4 regions of the Ferdinandcohnia sp. QZ13 genome follow, and region 1 is predicted to be linked to each of the others. Evidence: predicted binding sites of a transcription regulator. Region 1 holds the regulator's gene; each other region holds the start of a gene.

Region 1 (4,510 bases):
CCATCATCAGCTTTGCAAGAGCAAGTCTCGCTTTTTCGCCACCACTTAGGGTAGAAACGGTTTTTAACACATCATCCCCTGAAAATAGGAAATTTCCAAGAACTGTACGGATTTCTTTTTCAGGTTTAAGTGGATATTCATCCCATAATTCATTTAACACCCGTTTATTTGAAGTGAGGTCTGCTTGTTGTTGGTCATAGTAGCCAATCGTTACATGTGAACCGAAACGAATCGTACCTTTGACATGCTCGAGCTTATCGATAACCGCTTTTAATAGAGTCGATTTCCCGATTCCATTAGGACCTACTAACGCAATACTATCTTCACGATAAATATTGAAATTGATATTTTTGATAATAGGCTTGTCTTTTTCATAGGAAACAGAGATGTCTTTTGCACTTAACACATCATTTCCACTTTGTCTTTCAATTTCGAAACGGAAGGAAGCAGATTTTTCATCACCTGATGGCCTGTCCATCAGCTCCATTCGATCAAGCTGTTTTCGTCTACTTTGAGCGCGTTTCGTTGTTGAAGCTCTGACTAGGTTTTTCGCGATGAAGTCCTTTAGTTTTTCGACTTCTTCCTGTTGTTTTTCATATCTTTTCAAATCAAGCTCATAGTTTTCAGCCTTTAATTTTAAATAGTTGCTGTAGTTTCCAACGTATTTAGTACTTGTGTGTCTTGAAATTTCATAGACCTGGTTAACGACTTTATCCAGGAAGTAACGGTCATGGGACACGATTAAGAGCGCACCAGGATAGCCTTGGAGATATTGCTCAAGCCAGGTGAGCGTGCTAATATCGAGGTGGTTTGTCGGCTCGTCCAGAATTAATAAATCAGGCTTCGAAAGTAATAGTTTACAAAGGGCAAGGCGTGTCTTTTGACCACCGCTCAAGCTAGAAATTTTTGTTTCGTAGTCTTCTTCTGTAAAATGAAAGCCGTGTAGAATGGAACGAATGTCGGCTTCATATTGATAGCCACCCCGTTCTTTAAAATCGACCTGGAGTTGATCGTATTCTTCAAGGAGTTTTTGATAATCAGCTGGATTTTCAAAAACAGAGGGGTCTCCCATTTTTACTTCAAGGTTTCGTAAGTCCTTTTCTAGTTTCTGTAAGGGTGCAAAGACGGTAAGCATCTCTTGCCAAATGGTAAGGGTTGAATCAAGTCCAGTGTCCTGTGCGAGATAATCGATTGTGACACTTTTTGGCTTAATAATTTCACCGCCATCATGGGACATCTGTCCTGCAATGATCTTTAGTAGAGTAGATTTTCCAGCACCATTTCGACCAACAATGGCAATGCGGTCGCGAGTTTGTACTTCTAATTTTATATTCGATAAAATAAGATCAGCAGCAAAATATTTTTTGAGCTGATTTACTTGTAGTAAAATCATACTATTTCACCTCTTGTTTCTAACAACAGTGTATCTTATATTATCTTAATAGAGCAACTGCAATGATAATGTTCACACACGTTTCAAAGACAGATGTGGTAAAATAGTGTATAGTTTATGGGAGGGTTCGATATATGACATCATTTACCCATTTTAATGAGCAGGGGCGAGCGAGAATGGTCGACATTACAGAGAAATCTGATACTGTTCGTACAGCGATTGCAAAATCAAGTATTACTGTAAATAAATTGATTTATGAGCAAATCATAAATAATGAGGTTCGCAAGGGGGACGTACTTGCGGTATCTCAGGTTGCCGGTATTATGGCAGCTAAAAAAACATCCGAGCTAATTCCGATGTGCCATCCGTTGGCATTGAAGGGCGTCGATATCAGTTTTAGTTGGACGACCCAAGATGAATATACTTTACATATTACCGTATCAGTTAAAACAAAGGGTAGTACCGGCGTAGAGATGGAAGCCCTTACGGCTGCATCAGTTTGTGCGTTAACTGTATATGATATGTGTAAAGCAGTTGATAAAGGCATGGTGATTGGACCAACCTATTTAGCTGAAAAAACAGGTGGAAAGAACGGAGATTTTAAAAGGCCAGTAGCGGGGGAATAAACATGAATCTGGAACAGTCAAAAATACCACAAGCAACTGCCAAAAGGCTGCCACTTTATTATCGATTTTTAAAAAACCTGCACGCCTCGGGGAAGCAGAGGGTATCATCTGCAGAACTAAGTGATGCAGTCAAGGTTGATTCAGCCACGATTAGGCGTGATTTTTCCTATTTTGGTGCATTGGGAAAAAAAGGGTATGGCTATAATGTGAATTATTTATTATCCTTTTTTAGTAAGACCCTTGATCAGGATGAATTAACGAAGGTTACGTTAATAGGTGTTGGTAATTTAGGTACCGCATTTTTACATTATAATTTCTCAAAAAATAATAATACAAAAATTGAGCTTGCGTTTGATGTGGATTATAATAAGGTGGGCAGTAGTATTGGTGGAGTCAAAGTGCATCATCTAGATGATCTTGAAAAAGAATTGCCTGATGATGTCACAGTTGCTATTTTAACAGTGCCGGTTGGTGTAGCACAGGCGATTACAGATCGCCTCGTAAATAAAGGGATAAAAGGTATCCTAAATTTTACACCAGCAAGGATCAATGTACCCGAACATATTCGAGTCCACCATATTGATTTAGCTGTTGAGTTACAAGCACTTGTTTACTTTTTAAAGCATTATTCGAATGAAGAATAGAAATATAATTTACACTTGTTGGGAGGTGACTCACTGTGGGAAGTCTTGGATTTGGTAGTATCCTATTGATTGTATTTGCAGCGTTACTAATTTTTGGACCGAAGAAGTTACCTCAATTAGGAAGAGCAGCAGGTAATACATTGCGTGAATTCAAAAACGCAACAAAAGGTTTAGCAGATGATGACGATGATGATGTTAAAAAGAATGAAACTACTGATGTGAAGTAATGATAGGATGAGTCACATGAACGAAAAAGAAATGTCCGTCTACGATCATATTGGTGAGCTACGAAAACGACTGATTTATGTAGTCGTTTTCTTCTTCATTGTTGCATTAGGAAGCTTTTTTCTTGCAGAGCCGGTCATTCTTTACTTGCAAAATGCGGAGGAAGCAAAGGAACTGACAATGAACGCTTTCCGTATGACAGATCCAATTAAAATATATATGAATTTTGCCTTTATTATTGCACTTGTTATCTCCTCTCCTTTTTTACTCTATCAGCTATGGGCGTTCATCAGTCCAGGCCTGTATGAAAAGGAAAGAAAGGTAACCTTGAGTTATATTCCGATTTCAGTAGTCTTGTTTTTAGTAGGGGTGTCATTTTCCTATTTCATTCTATTCCCATTTGTTGTGAATTTTATGACGAGGTTAGCGGACCGCCTTGATATTAATCAGGTCATCGGAATTAATGAGTATTTTCAATTTCTGTTGCAGCTGACCTTACCGTTTGGCTTTTTGTTTCAGTTGCCGGTAGTTGTCATGTTCCTAACCAGACTTGGAATTGTCACACCGATGTTTTTATCGAAAATACGAAAATATGCCTATTTCGTTCTATTAGTAATTGGAGGGCTGATTACGCCTCCTGAAATAATCTCTCATTTAATGGTTACGGTGCCGTTATTCGGATTATATGAAATCAGTATTCTTGTATCAAGAAGTGCCTACAGAAAAGTGCTAAAAGCGGAAATGATGGCAGCGAATAGTATGGAATAATAGAGAAAAGCGGAAGCGCCTTGCTCAGCCCCGACAAGCATAAGAAAAGCCGACGTGAAGGATGCCTTTTATCCTTCTTGCCGGATTGGCTTATGACCTCGAGGGGCTAGGCGCTGAAGCTAGACAATAAAAAATAACCTCGTTTTGAGGTTATTTTTTTTCCTTAGTCACTTTTTTTATTTTGAAGTGAAGGGTAAACATTCTAATTGCCACACCAAAGTCAAATGTTGCGACAACTGCAAGTAAGATTGTGGAAAAGTTCCAGACTGTCTCCGTTGCACTATTAATTGCAATATAAGTAAATAAGATTCCCATTAATGCGTAAATGATGCCCATCGCAAAAGGTGAAGTTCTTCGCATAAATTAAAAGCCCCCAATAAATGTCTGTTGCAGCTTCTCGGCTTGCTTCATGATCCTTTCTATATCATCTGCAAAAACCGTCTGAACCACTACAACAAATGTATTCATCGCTACATGTGCAAAAATCGGTACAATAATTCGTTTTGTTTGTACATAGAGGAATGCAAAGGTAAAGCCCATTGCAGTATAGATGAGGATATGTGTGAAATCCATATGTACAACCGCAAAAATTAATGAACTAATTAAGCCAGAGATGAAAAAGTTAAATTTTTTATATAAAGATCCAAAGATAATTTGGCGAAAAATAATCTCTTCAAGAATTGGACCAATCACCGAAACAACAATGACTAGCAATGGTAAAGATTTTACCAGTGTCAAAATTTCTTGAGTGTTCTCAGAGCCAGGCTCAATTCCAAGTAAATGAATTTCGATATTTGCCGCAACCACCTGGGCTGTCATGGCCATAAACACACCTGCAATCGCCCATCCAATTG
Region 2 (4,510 bases), on a different contig from region 1:
AGTCATCAATGAGATCAAAGAACTTCAAAGGATCAAGGATGAACTAGTCGGAAAAGGTTTAGTTGATGAGACGAGAATTGGTGTTGCGGGAACTTCAATGGGAGGAATCGTAACCCTTGGAGCATTGACCCAATATCCATGGATTAAGACTGCGGTAAGCCTCATGGGGAGCCCATATTACGAGGAATTTTGTCGTGGGCAAATTGAGGAATTGAAGCGACATGACATTGAACTTCCTTTCACAGATACAGAATTAGAAGAAAAATATGCTGAATTAAAGAAATATGATTTAAGCTTGCAACCGGAAAAATTAAATGGAAGACCATTGTTTTTCTGGCATGGTGAAAAAGACAAGATGGTTCCATTCAAATATACGTATGAATTTTACCAAGAAATTCAACCGCTATATAAAGGGAAAGATGAAGACCTATCCTTTATTGCCGATACACGTGCTGATCACAAAGTCACAAGAGAAGGTCTTCTCGCATCAGTAGACTGGTTTAAAAAACATTTATGAAAAGAGAAAAACGTGTCGAGGCTGATCGACACGTTCTTTTTTTATCAACTTACCTAATTCCTAATGCAATTTTTGCGTAACGGCTCATCATATCTTTGTTCCAAGGCGGATTCCAAACGATGTTCACATCAACGTCTTTTACTTCTGGTAATTCTGTGAGGACACGTTTAACGTCCATTGCAATTGTTCCAGCAAGTGGGCAACCCATTGATGTTAAAGTCATTGTAACTTGCGCTACTTCTGCGTCATTCATATCTACATCATAAACAAGTCCTAAGTTTACTATGTCAATCCCTAGTTCAGGGTCCACGACTTGTTCAAGTGCCCCCATTATATTTTCTTTTAAAGCTTCATCCATTTGTTAACTCTCCTTTCGAGAAATAGCTTATTTAAAGTATAACGAAACAAACGCAGAATGTGAAATTGAACGACTTCCTAACGACGTAATTGCTTCATAGCAGCTTCTGACATGCGTTCAGGTGACCAAGCTGGATGCCAAACCATTAATACCTCAACATCATTTACCTCTTCAAGATAAGCAACTGCATGCTTTACACCGCTTGTAATGCTGTCATGAAGGGGACAGCCAGGTGTAGTTAGTGTCATTTCAATATAGACATTGTTATTTTCTTTAATATCAATTTTATATATAAGTCCTAAATCGACAACATTAATATTTAATTCAGGATCAATTACTTGTTTTAACTGTTCGATTATTTGCTCTCTTAATTCCATCATTTTTCTCCCCTTTATTTAAAAAGTACCTTCAAAATGCTATAACTGAAAAATAAAGTTGAAGCGAGTACAAGGCTTTGGCCGATCGAGAAAATAAGCAATTGTCCGGTTGCAATCGATAAAACGAAGATGAGACAACCTGAAACAAAGCCAGAAAAAATCGGAATTGCCAATTTTTCATCTATCATTTGTTTTAAAGTCGGTACATCTCTTTTTCCAATTAGCTTACTGTACCTGTGTGTCCACCAAAGAAAAGGAATAATTTTATATAAATAGCCAAGAATGCTGTTTGCAATCCACAAGAAGAGGTAAAGAAAAATAAGTACACCATACATCTCATAATAACCTGGTAGGAATGAGAGGATCGCTCCGAACAAGTGAATCACTAAGCCAAATCCAATTGCAATTAATGAAAATGTAAATGGTTTATCCAGCTTTTTCTTCAATCTTGCCTTAATAATCGTTGAAATGTGGTAAGAAAAAAGAGCGAATCCTGCAAACAGTATGCTCATCCCTGCCTGTAATAACATGTTTTTCTCAGTAATAAAGCTGCTAATAGTAACAATAAGGCCAATGCCATACACGATATAGACCCATCTTGCGGATTTCATTGAAAAGCCATGTGCTAACGAAAACATGGGGACCATTTTATAAGAAAAACCAAAAATTAAGAAGGTAAACCAACCTGCAATTCCAAGTAAAATATGACTTTTTAATACAGCAAGATGATTTAGATTTGTGATTCCAGCTCCAAGATTGACGATTAACAGAATTCCCAGTGTGATTGTGAGTAGTAAGCAAATGAGAGCACTACCAACAAATAAAGTTAAAATATTCTTCTTGGCTTGCTTTTTCATCGTCATAAACATTTGTACGAGAAATAGCAATATACCAGTAACAGCAAGTGACCCTGTAAAAATAGACAAAGTAGGTGAGAAGGAAAGGGTGATTCCAAAACCACCAAATCCAATTGCTGTTACCCAAAATTGAATAAACCCAAATTTTACACTCCAAATCGGCGTTAAAAAGGCTACTGGCACAAGTTGATACATGGCTCCCATCGCAACCATTAAGGCCCAGCCTAGTATCAATAAATGGGCAGACGATAGAAGGGGAAAGGTGCGAAAATTCCCATCAATGACCACATGTCCATTAAACAAGAGGATTACCTGGGATGTGATTAAGGCTACAACACTAAAGATAATAAAGGAGAGTGGCAGCCTTATATCGGTTTCATTTGATAATTGAGGCATCATTGGCAACCAGCTCCTTACTTCGTAATCTCAATTTGAAAGCCGCCATCAGGATATGGTTCTGTCGTATGTTTGTAGCCTAATTCATCCAGCTGTTCATACAAGAACATAGGTCGGCGATCATTGATAATCGTCAAGGTGTCGCCTTTATTTAATTTTTCGAGAGCTTTCAATGTCCTCATCATTGGAGTGGGAGGCTCAAGACCTCGATTATCTAAATGCATTACTTGTCACCTCTTTTTGTAAAGGTAACCTTCCAATGTTTTTTATCAATTTGCTCTGCCTCATTTGAAAATCCTTTTGCTTTTAAAATTGGAAATAAAGGAGTCGGTTTAAAAGGTGCGTGCAAAATGAAAATATCTCCATCCTGTAAAGGTTTAACCGCCTCCATAATCTTTTGGAAAGGCTCAATTTTATTTTTAAGATCTTCCCTAACATCTACCTCTACAACTTTTGAATCCATGATTGAAATCCCCCTTATATAACGGTTATAACTTAATGATAATCATTTTCAATGAGAAACGATGTGACCTGAATCACAAGTGTCAGAAAAAATGAAGTGAAATCAAAGACTAGGAACCATTTCCTTTAGGGCTAAAAAATCTCATCATGTAGCTTCATATGATCTAATAGGTAATATCCATCAGGAGTCATGTCTACGATATGTTTCTTCTTCAATACTGAAATTGTCCTGCTTACTGATTCACGTGTTGTACCAATCATGTTAGCAAGTTCACGATTTGTAAATTGAGTAGTTAGCTTAAAGCGATTGTCGATCTTTTCTCCATTGCTTCTACATAAACGAAGTAAAAGCATGATAATTTGTTCTTGTGTATTTAGTAGGATTTGTTCCTCCAGTCGCTTTTGAAGGTCGATGATTTTTTCACCTAACACTTTAAAAATTTTGATGCAAAGCTCAGGATTTTTTAATAATATTTCTTCAAATCGATCAATGGGGGTGAAGATAATGTTCGATTCCTCGATTACTTCGGCATGTGCTGGATATCGGCCTTTTCGAAAAAATCCAGCATGTGGAAACATTTCTCCTGCTTCAAGTACGGATACAATCTGTTCCTTCCCGTGCATATCAGATTTATAAATTTTTACCTTTCCGGATTTAATGAAAAACACACGATCAAGTGGATCGTCTTGCATAAAAATAAACATTTTTTGTTTATATAAACGTGACTGTGAAATTTCAACAATTGGATTAAGTTCTTCAGAGGTTAATTCCCGAAACAAGGGAACTCCTTTCAATTGTTCACGAATGGATGTTGTCCCCATCTTGCTCACTCCTTTTTTGATTTACATTACCTAAGGCAACTCTGTATTTAGTGTAGCAATCCTCGTTTTTAAAACTGTGATATACATCATAGGTAGTGAAAAACAAAATCAATGTTCAAAAAATCGACACAAAAAAAGCTAGGAGAAATTCTCCTAACTTAGTCAACTTGTTTTTCTTCGGCACAATCAAAGCAAAGTATGCCATTTTTATCATCTAAAACAACACCATTAATAAATCCATCTAAACAATAAATTTCTTTCTCACATTCCTTACATGTACCAACAAATTCTTTCATCTTTCACCTCGTTTATTCTTTTTGACTCCACAATTCATGAGGTATAGCAAGATGTTTACGTGGCGTTTAAAGATTCTCTATCCTATCATTATCGCATATTTTTTTAGACATATGATTAAAAACATACGTACATAGTGATAAGTTTCACTACAATTACTGAAGAGACTAGATACAATGGACCCATAAAACAAAAGGAGGAATGTAAATATGGTATTTGCAGCAAAAGTAAATGCACCAGATTACGCACCGAAGGATAAGCACCCTACAATTTTTAGAACATTTGATAGTTTACAACCAGGTGAAATCATGGAGCTAACAAATGACCATGATCCACGACCACTCCAATATCAATTCATGATGGAACGCGGTAATGAATTCACTTGGGAATACCTTGAACAAGGCCCGGATGTATGGCGCGTTGCAAT
Region 3 (4,510 bases), on a different contig from region 1:
AAAATGATTTTCACATTGCCCGATAAAACAAACTGAGTTTTTGACTTCACCTTTATTTGTCTGGATACCGCTTCACCTTTTATGTTCATAGCTCCTCCTCTTATTGCTTTATTCCTTTTTGCGCAAATGTCGGATTAATCAATTCTTGAACTAATTTTTCTAATTCAACATCTTTTTTGATAATATTCTGTGCTTGGAGAACCTTACCCGCTTCCGTTAAAGCCTCAATTTGTTCTTCACCAGGCATCGGATTAGAAAAATCATTGCGTTCATTTAATTGCTTATTTGCTACTTCAATATCAATATTTGCTGATTTTGCTAGAATCTCTGCAGCTTCCTCTGGATTTTCTAACACCCATTTTCGAGCCTTTTCGTAAACTTCTATGACCTTTTCAACATATGCAGGGTACTTTTCAGCAAATTCCGAACGGACATTTAAGGTCCCATACGTATTAAAATCAGCATTCCGATAGAAAAGAGTTGCATCTGTTTCTAATTCAACTCTTGCCATGTGAGGATCTAGTCCTGACCAAGCATCTACCTGACCAGACGATAATGCCCCCGCTCCATCTCCATGCTGTAGATTAACTATCTCAACATCTGATGGACTGAGTCCTTCCTCATCTAGGGCACGTAATAGAAAAATATAAGGGTCAGTTCCGATTGTTGCGGCAACCTTTTTCCCTTTTAAGTCACTTACACTTTGAATCTTTGAGTCTTTATTTGCCACCAATGCCGTCCATTCTGGCTTTGAATAAATATAAACAGCTTCAATCGGCGCACCATTTGCTTTAGCCATTAAGGCCGCTGCCCCTGCCGATGAACCAAAATCGACGCTACCACTGTTCAAGAATTCGAGGGCCTTATTACTGCCTTGGCTAAGTACAAACTCAACCTCAATTCCTTCTTCCTCAAATGCCTCTTCAGCCCAACCAAACTCTTTTAGCACAAGACTTGTTGGAGAATAAAAGGCATAATCCAATTTAATTTTCTCCGGTTTTTCATTCCCTTGGCTAGCCTTACCTGAACTATTAGAACAACCTACAATTCCAACAAACAACAATAAAACAATAAAAACAGCACTTATTTTTTTCATCTTTTTTCTCCTTTTCCATAAATTCCAATTGGTAAACTGAGAATAATATTAATACAACTCCAAACCTTCATCTTTTAAGCGATAGAAAAAGCCCTCTTCAGTAAGAAGAGGGCTTTTTTCCTCCTCTTATCTTTCAGGTAATCGTACCTGATGGATTTAGCACCTTTTCAAGAATTACCTTGAAGGTTGCCGGGTTTCGTAGGGCCATGTCCCTCCACCGCTCTGGATAAGAGTTCTTTATTAAATTAATACGTCTCTGTTTTGCTTTATAAAAGGATTATAGTATGCGGAAAATCAAAAGTCAAACACTTTTGGAAATATTTTATTTTATTTGAATATTATTTGAGGTTATAATCAATCCCCTTATTCCTATGTTTTAGCGACTAAAAATAGACCATAAATTCATTTGTGTCATATTTGTGAAGCCTATTGCTTTTATTGTAAATCCGCTGTATATTAAGAGTGTAGAAAGTTAGTGAAATACTTCACAAACTACTACAAAAGCTGGCAGCTAACGCACTCATATTTTTTTACAACGACTTGTGAAGAGTTTCACAAATTAATTATAAGGGGAGATTAAGATGAGAGCATTCTTAAAAGGACCTAAAATGGCAGTTATTTGGACAGTATTACGTGTATGGTTAGGAATTCAATGGCTAGAAGCTGGTTTTCATAAAATAACAGCAGGTGGATTTGATGCAGGTGGTTTTATCCAAGGTGCCATCGCAAATGCAGGTGGAGATCACCCAGCAGTACAAGGCTGGTATGCAGCATTCCTTGAAGGATTTGCCGTACCAAACATTGAGTTATTCAACGTACTCATTCCTTGGGGTGAATTCTTAGTAGGACTTGGTTTAATTCTAGGTTTTGCAACTATCCCAGCATTACTTGCAGGTGCATTCATGAACCTTAACTTCTTACTTGCTGGTACAACAAGCACTAACCCAACGCTTTACACAGTAGCAATCATTCTCTTATTCGCAGGAGCTGCAACTTACTACTACGGTGTAGACAGATTCGCAGTACCTTACCTTACAAAACGAATTAACGACAAAAAAGCTACAAAAACAGCTACAAACGTAGCGTAACGAGAAAAGCGCAAGGGGCCTGCATATCGGCGACCAGCACAAGCCGATGGCCCCTGGAGCTAGACATAAATGAAAGTGTTCCTCCTAAGCTAGGGGGAACACTTTTTTATGTTTTATTCATCATCAATTTCGCCGTCACCTATTTCATCCTCTTCTTCGATTTCCTCAATGTCTTCCCCTTTTTCTGGCATTTCATCATCATCTCCGCATCCCATTAAGAAAAACATCGGGAACGATAGTAGGAACAGCATTAGCAACCGTTTCATCACAAAACCTCCTTTTTTCTAGACTTTCCATTCACTCTCGAAATATGTAGACTAGAAAGAGTAAACAGTATTAACAGTTCTAAAAATTGGAGGTAAGTCAGCTATGCGAAAAATAAAACTAGGAACAAGTTCATTAGAGGTACCTGTTGTTGCAGTAGGCTGTATGAGGATTAATTCTTTAGAAAAGCCTGAAGCAGAAAAGTTTGTACAAACCGCATTAGAAATCGGTGCCAATTTCTTTGATCACGCCGATATTTACGGTAGTGGTGCTTGTGAAGAAATCTTTGCAGATGCAATACATATGAATGATGACGTGAGAGAAAAAATCATACTTCAATCCAAATGTGGCATTCGAAAAGGTATGTTTGATTTTTCAAAGGAACATATCCTCAATTCTGTGGACGGTATCTTAAAACGACTCAAAACAGATTATCTTGATATCTTACTTTTACATCGTCCCGATGCCCTTGTTGAGCCTGAAGAGGTTGCAGAAGCATTTGATCAACTAGAGTCTTCAGGTAAGGTTCGTCACTTTGGAGTCTCCAACCAAAAACCCATGCAAATTCAATTGCTTAAAAAATATGTGAAGCAACCAATCGTTGCCAATCAATTGCAACTAAGCATTCCGAATGCCCATATGATTGCAAATGGCGTCTCTTCAAATATGCAAATTGATCAATCCATTAACCGTGATGGAGATGTACTCGATTTTTGCCGATTAAATGACATTACCATTCAGCCTTGGTCACCATTCCAATATGGTTATTTCGAAGGACCTTTTCTTGGCAATGAAAAATGCCCCGAATTAAATCAAAAAATTGATGAAATGGCAGAAAAATATGGTGTATCCAACACAACGATTGCGATTGCATGGCTATTACGTCATCCAGCCAATATGCAACCGGTTATAGGCACCATGAATCTTAATCGTTTAAAGGATTCCGTAAAAGCAAGTGATGTTCAGTTAAGCCGTGAAGATTGGTACAGCATTTTCCTTGCTGCTGGCTATCTTCTACCATAAATGCAAAAAGAGGCACCTACAAAAAGGTGCCTCTCCTATTAATTTTCCGTAAAACCTGTAGCAATTACAGTTACAATTATTTCATCTTTTAAATTGTCATTAATGACTGATCCAAAGATCATATTTAAATCCTCATGTGTTGCAGACGAAATCACATCTGCCGCCTCCTGAATTTCAAAGAGGCTTAAGTTTCGTCCGCCAGTGATATTCAAAATAACACCTCGAGCGCCACTTATCGATGTTTCAAGCAGTGGACTATTGATTGCTTTATGGGCTGCTTCAACCGCACGCCCTTCTCCTTTTGCCATTCCAATTCCCATTAAAGCTGTTCCCCTATGAGACATAACTGTTTTTACATCGGCAAAATCAAGGTTGATTAACCCAGGTACAGCAATTAAATCGGAAATCCCTTGAACCCCACGAAGAAGAACATTATCGGCTTCTCGGAATGCTTCTATCATCGGCGTACGCTTATCAACAATCTCCAATAATTTCTCATTCGGGATAATGATTAATGTATCGACTGCTTCCTTCATTGCGTCAATCCCAGCATCTGCATTGACAGCTCGTTTACGGCCTTCAAATCGAAACGGTCTAGTTACCACACCGATTGTCAAAGAACCTAGCTCCTTAGCGATTCTTGCAATTTCTGGTGCTGCCCCGGTTCCAGTGCCACCGCCCATTCCGGCTGTGACAAAGACCATGTCTGCTCCTCTTAATGCATCCTCAATTTCTCTTTCACTTTCTTCAACAGCTCTCATCCCAATTTGCGGATTTGCACCAGCACCTAGCCCCCGTGTTAACGATGCCCCAATTTGAATGACAACCTCTGCTTTCGATTGATTAAGGGCTTGTCCATCCGTATTCACTGCGATGAATTCAACACCTTCTACCCCTGCCTCTATCATTCGATTAACGGCGTTATTCCCACCGCCGCCAACACCTACTACTTTTATTCTTGCAAATTGATCTATGTATGGTTCAAACTCGAGCATGATTTTTCCTCCTTGCCGCCCATTGCCTTCTTCCTAAAAAGATT
Region 4 (4,510 bases), on a different contig from region 1:
ACGTTGAGTTTGCTTCCTTGAAACTGCACCGCACGAAGAAAATGCCTGCATTTCCGAGGATTCGTGCCATCCGCTCCAATCCCTAGAGGGTGCACCTATGTGTCAATAACACTTGTTAACGCCCATATCAAAATCAACATAGCTGCAAGAACAGCCTTTTTTATTTTTATTTAATTAAATAGGTTGACGCGAGCATTAGAAAGGAAATAAAGATAGTCGTTAGGACCCACAACCAAGCTAGTTCCATATTCCCACTATCAATTGCAACATAGATTGCTGTTGGCAATGTTTGTGTTTTACCTGGTATATTTCCAGCAAACATGAGGGTTGCACCAAATTCACCAAGTGCACGAGTAAAGCTTAAGATCCCACCTGTGACAATTGCTTTTATTGATAATGGTATGGAAACGAAAAGGAATATCCGAAATTCATCTGCACCATCTGTCCTAGCAGCATCCTCAATATCTGGGTTTACGGATTGAAAGCCTGTTTTCACAGATTGATACATAAGCGGGAACGCCACGACAGTAGAAGCAATAACTGCTGCCCACCAAGTGAACATAATTGGTTGACCCGTTACTTTTTCAATAAATGTTCCAACAAAACTATTTCTTCCAAATATCACAATTAATAAAAAGCCTACTACTGACGGGGGAAGAACAAGCGGCAGCATGAATAATGTTTCAATAATGAGTTTTCCTTTAAATTTCCTACGGGACATCCATTTCCCTGTGACCAAACCAAGCAGTAAGACAATACAGCCCGCGGTAATAGCAATGGATATTGAAAGTTTAATAGGTGACCAAAATAGCTGTTCCATGACTTTGACCTCAATTGTTAAAAATTGTTCATAATTGATATATTCCTTATTTTACAAGCATTTTGAAGCAATTTTACACTAAGTGTGATTTATTATACATCGCAGTAATAACTAACATTATATTATTTTATTAAAAGTAATTGTTCAAAAGGAGGATGAAAAGGACCAAGAATTTCAAGGCGGTGCAGCTTTGAGTACCGGAGCGTATGCAGTTAATACGTGAGGAACGGAAAAGCAAGCCAACGCAGAAATTCGATGTGTCATTTTCACCGGACTTTTTGAACATCCTCTTAACCAAGTATAGCATTCCTGCTTAGGAAGGTGGTACCTATGAGTCAATTGACATTACAAAAAGCAAAAATATCAGATGAATTAACAGAGCTTATGAAATCAGCTAATCACGTCATCCAAATAGAAAAAGGAACGTATTTATTTCGGGAAGGTATGAAGGCTTCCGAACTTTACCTCATTCTTTCTGGGCGTGTAAGGGTTAGCAAAGGAACGTCTGATGGAAGTGAATTATCCCTTCGAGTTTGTAGCCAAAATGAAATCGTTGGAGAGTTGACATTATTCACCGATCAGCCGAAATATTTATTTGATTGTCTAGTTTTAGAAGATAGCGATATTGCTGTTATTCAAAAGGATGACTTAGAACGAAAACTTTTTGAAAATACGAATCTTGCATTTGAATTTATGAAATGGATGAGTGATCATTTCCGAAAAACACAAACGAAGTTTAGAGATCTTGTTTTATTAGGTAAAAAAGGAGCTTTATATTCCACCTTAGTTCGCATGACCAATAGTTATGGTGTTCACAAACAGAATGGAATCTTAATAGACTTACACTTAACGAATCAGGAGCTTGCCAATTTTTGCGCTACCACAAGAGAAAGTGTAAACCGCATGCTGCATGAATTGCGTGTACTAGGGGTCATTTCTGTCACCAAAGGCTATATTACGATTCACGATCTGGCATTTATTAAAAAGGAAATCCAATGTGAGGATTGTCCAGCAAAGTATTGTAGCATTGAATAAAGGCGCTACAAAGACCCATGGGGATCCCATGGGTCTTTTGGGTTCTAGGACAGGTGCTAACCGTCCTCAAATACAAAAGCCAATCACTTTTGAAGGATTGACTTTTTTCTGCATGTTCCTATTTACCAAACCTTTATTGAAGTGTTTTTTCTTTTTTACGAAGTGCTTCTGGGATATATACACAGAATGGTTCGCTCTCCATGTAATCTCCAGTCATCGCATATGCACGAGAACGTGATCCACCACAGACATGTCTGAATTCACATACCCCACACTTCCCTTTATACTTATCTGGATTACGCAGATCTTTAAATATTGGAGATTCACGATAAATTTCAGCTAGTGGTGTCACACGCACATTTCCGGCTTTTACAGGAAGTAATCCACTCGGATATACATCTCCTATGTGAGAAATAAAGACAAATCCATTACCATCGTTTACACCTTGAGGCGCTCTTCCTAGTCCATCAATTTGGCCAGTTTTCCCCTTCATAAGTGCATCTTCATAGCGAATTTGTTTATCCGTATCCTTCGTCTCACGCAGTTTTGATTGAATCACAACCCGACGATAATGCTGCGCTGCTGTTGTCTTTATATCGAATTTAACACGTTTACTTAAATCATACAACCAACGGAAAACCTTTTCGTGTTCAACTGGAGAGATCATATCGGTTTCTTTACCACGACCTGTAGGTACAAGGAAAAAGACGCTCCATAACACACAATCAAGGTCCTCAACCAATTTTGCCATTTCATCTAAGGCATGGACATTATATCTTGAGATGACCGTGTTGATTTGTATTGGTATTTCAAGTTCGTGTAAATATTTGATGGCTCTCATTGTTAAATCAAAAGAACCTTTTGTTCCGCGAAAATGGTCATGAATTTCGTCAGTTGGTCCATCTAAGCTAAAAGCCCAACGTGCTAAGCCTACTTCTTTTGCCTTTTGAATGGCCTCCTTTGTAACATTTGGTGTTGCACTTGGTGTCATTGAAACACGGACACCTTTTTTAACCGCATAATCAGCAATATCATATACATCGGGGCGCATTAATGGGTCCCCACCTGTGAACACTAGCATTGGATTATTCATCTCATATATTTGGTCGATTAACTTTTTACCCTCTTCAAAGGAAAGTTCTCGAGGGTCTCTCGTATATTGTGCTTCTGCACGGCAATGTAAACATTTTAATTGGCAAGCTCTTGTAAGTTCCCAAATCACAATAAATGGGTCTTTATTATAGTCTCTTTCAAACATGAGGCAAACCTCCTTTGTTAATGTCCACATTTTAACACTATAAAAAAGTGAATAATGTGAGGTACATCACAGGTTAAGGAGGTGTTTGAAAATGTTCACAAATTAGGAAAAGCGCAAGCGCCTTGGTCAGCCCCGACAAGCATAAGAAAAGCCGGCGAGAAGGATGCCTTTTATCCTTCTTGACGGATTGGCTTATGACCTCGAGGGGCTAGGCGCTGGAGCTAGACATCAAAACTATATGAATAGTAAATTGAAGAAATATTATGTGAAGAAATGTTACATGTAATTGAGGGTTAAAACAATGGCTACAAGTAAATTTGGAGCCCCCAAGAGGAAAAATAGATAGGAATATCGAATTCTTTTTTTGCGGTCTCGTTTGGTTTCGGTGTAGTAATTTGCTCTTGCCCGATCTCCACTGATAAAAGAATCAGAAACGATTCCCGCAAGCAGGAAACAAATAATCCCTAGTGTCCCAGAAATAACTGAATATGTTTCAAATTGTTGAGTAGACAAACCAATGATTAGTAGAAGTCCAGAGGTTAAAATACCTAAAATTAAGCCTACTCTCAAACATGATCCCTCCTTTTCAAAATATCTAGTTTTATTCCTATTTTATCGTACTTTTCCGATAATTATGATTGTGTAAAGTAAAATTAATAATGAAAGCCAATTTACTGTGGATGTTAAATTGGCTTTTGCTGTACTTTTTTATATTCATTTTGGTCATTGATATTTTCAAATTCCATTCCTTTCAGTTGAAGGTCATGGTTGGTTACGAATTTAACATGGGAAACGTCTAATAAATCGCTCATTTTAAAATGTTGAATTTTTAGCAACTTCTCTATTCTCTTTGCAACCCTACTATGGTAAACAGCGATTAAGGGCTGTTGGCGATCATTGATAACCGGAACGACAGCATCAATCCTTGGGTCATTTGTATAAGTGATTAGTTGCTTTACAAGTTCATCAGTCACAAAAGGGGTGTCACAAGGTAAAACTACAAACCAATCTGATGGTACTTTTTGCATGGCGGTGAGCATACCAGCAAGCGGTCCATTCCCTTTATATTCAGGTAAATCCTGAATTACTTCTACTGAGGTTTGATGTTGAAATTGCTCTACTAATGTGGGATGACTTACAATGATAAGCTTTCTCACATTCTCCTCCAACGCCTCGATAGCATATTCATAAAAGAATTTACGATGAAATTTGGCAAACGCTTTATGGCTCCCAAATCTTCTTGACTCTCCACCGGCTAAAAGAATACCTGTGATTTTTGATTTATCCATCATGAAACTTCCTTTTACTTTTTTCATCATAGTAGCACGAAAGGAACAGTCTTCCAAATAAAACTTTTCCAATTATAAAAAAAGATGTAGACTACGTCGAAAATTGAC

Evidence for each region. Region 1 encodes Rex, which represses fermentation and respiration genes when NADH is low (regulators of the CRP and FNR family bind a similar motif). Its sites were predicted from a motif close to TTGTGAAATATTTCACAA; they were not measured.
Region 2: RGU12_RS05785 (DUF2249 domain-containing protein) is a predicted target of Rex. The motif match lies at 3,030-3,047, and genes of this name have one in related genera.
Region 3: RGU12_RS22995 (DoxX family membrane protein) is a predicted target of Rex. The motif match lies at 1,637-1,654, and genes of this name have one in related genera.
Region 4: RGU12_RS05755 (TIGR04053 family radical SAM/SPASM domain-containing protein) is a predicted target of Rex. The motif match lies at 3,197-3,214, and genes of this name have one in related genera.

The regions. Positions count from the first base shown of each region.
Region 1 covers NZ_JAVIVW010000002.1:43,256-47,765, reverse strand. Annotated here, with positions in the region: gene RGU12_RS11850 (ABC transporter ATP-binding protein) at 1-1,393, opposite strand, end outside; gene moaC (cyclic pyranopterin monophosphate synthase MoaC) at 1,528-2,019, shown strand; gene RGU12_RS11840 (redox-sensing transcriptional repressor Rex) at 2,022-2,663, shown strand; gene RGU12_RS11835 (twin-arginine translocase TatA/TatE family subunit) at 2,699-2,890, shown strand; gene tatC (twin-arginine translocase subunit TatC) at 2,907-3,656, shown strand; gene RGU12_RS11825 (YdiK family protein) at 3,807-4,016, opposite strand; gene RGU12_RS11820 (CPBP family intramembrane glutamic endopeptidase) at 4,020-4,510, opposite strand, start outside.
Region 2 covers NZ_JAVIVW010000001.1:1,191,694-1,196,203, reverse strand. Annotated here, with positions in the region: gene yjfP (esterase) at 1-517, shown strand, start outside; gene RGU12_RS05805 (metal-sulfur cluster assembly factor) at 567-875, opposite strand; gene RGU12_RS05800 (metal-sulfur cluster assembly factor) at 953-1,252, opposite strand; gene RGU12_RS05795 (hypothetical protein) at 1,267-2,508, opposite strand; gene RGU12_RS05790 (DUF2249 domain-containing protein) at 2,523-2,729, opposite strand; gene RGU12_RS05785 (DUF2249 domain-containing protein) at 2,729-2,968, opposite strand; gene RGU12_RS05780 (Crp/Fnr family transcriptional regulator) at 3,100-3,789, opposite strand; gene RGU12_RS05775 (hypothetical protein) at 3,948-4,085, opposite strand; gene RGU12_RS05770 (DUF2249 domain-containing protein) at 4,293-4,510, shown strand, end outside.
Region 3 covers NZ_JAVIVW010000015.1:1,856,799-1,861,308, forward strand. Annotated here, with positions in the region: gene RGU12_RS22985 (ABC transporter permease) at 1-89, opposite strand, end outside; gene RGU12_RS22990 (aliphatic sulfonate ABC transporter substrate-binding protein) at 101-1,096, opposite strand; SAM riboswitch class I at 1,220-1,329, opposite strand; gene RGU12_RS22995 (DoxX family membrane protein) at 1,678-2,184, shown strand; gene RGU12_RS23000 (hypothetical protein) at 2,298-2,450, opposite strand; gene RGU12_RS23005 (aldo/keto reductase) at 2,554-3,471, shown strand; partial or broken gene ftsZ (cell division protein FtsZ) at 3,513-4,466, opposite strand.
Region 4 covers NZ_JAVIVW010000001.1:1,187,130-1,191,639, forward strand. Annotated here, with positions in the region: gene modB (molybdate ABC transporter permease subunit) at 167-820, opposite strand; gene RGU12_RS05750 (Crp/Fnr family transcriptional regulator) at 1,151-1,855, shown strand; gene RGU12_RS05755 (TIGR04053 family radical SAM/SPASM domain-containing protein) at 1,989-3,113, opposite strand; gene RGU12_RS05760 (DUF5316 domain-containing protein) at 3,390-3,683, opposite strand; gene RGU12_RS05765 (molybdenum cofactor guanylyltransferase) at 3,797-4,402, opposite strand.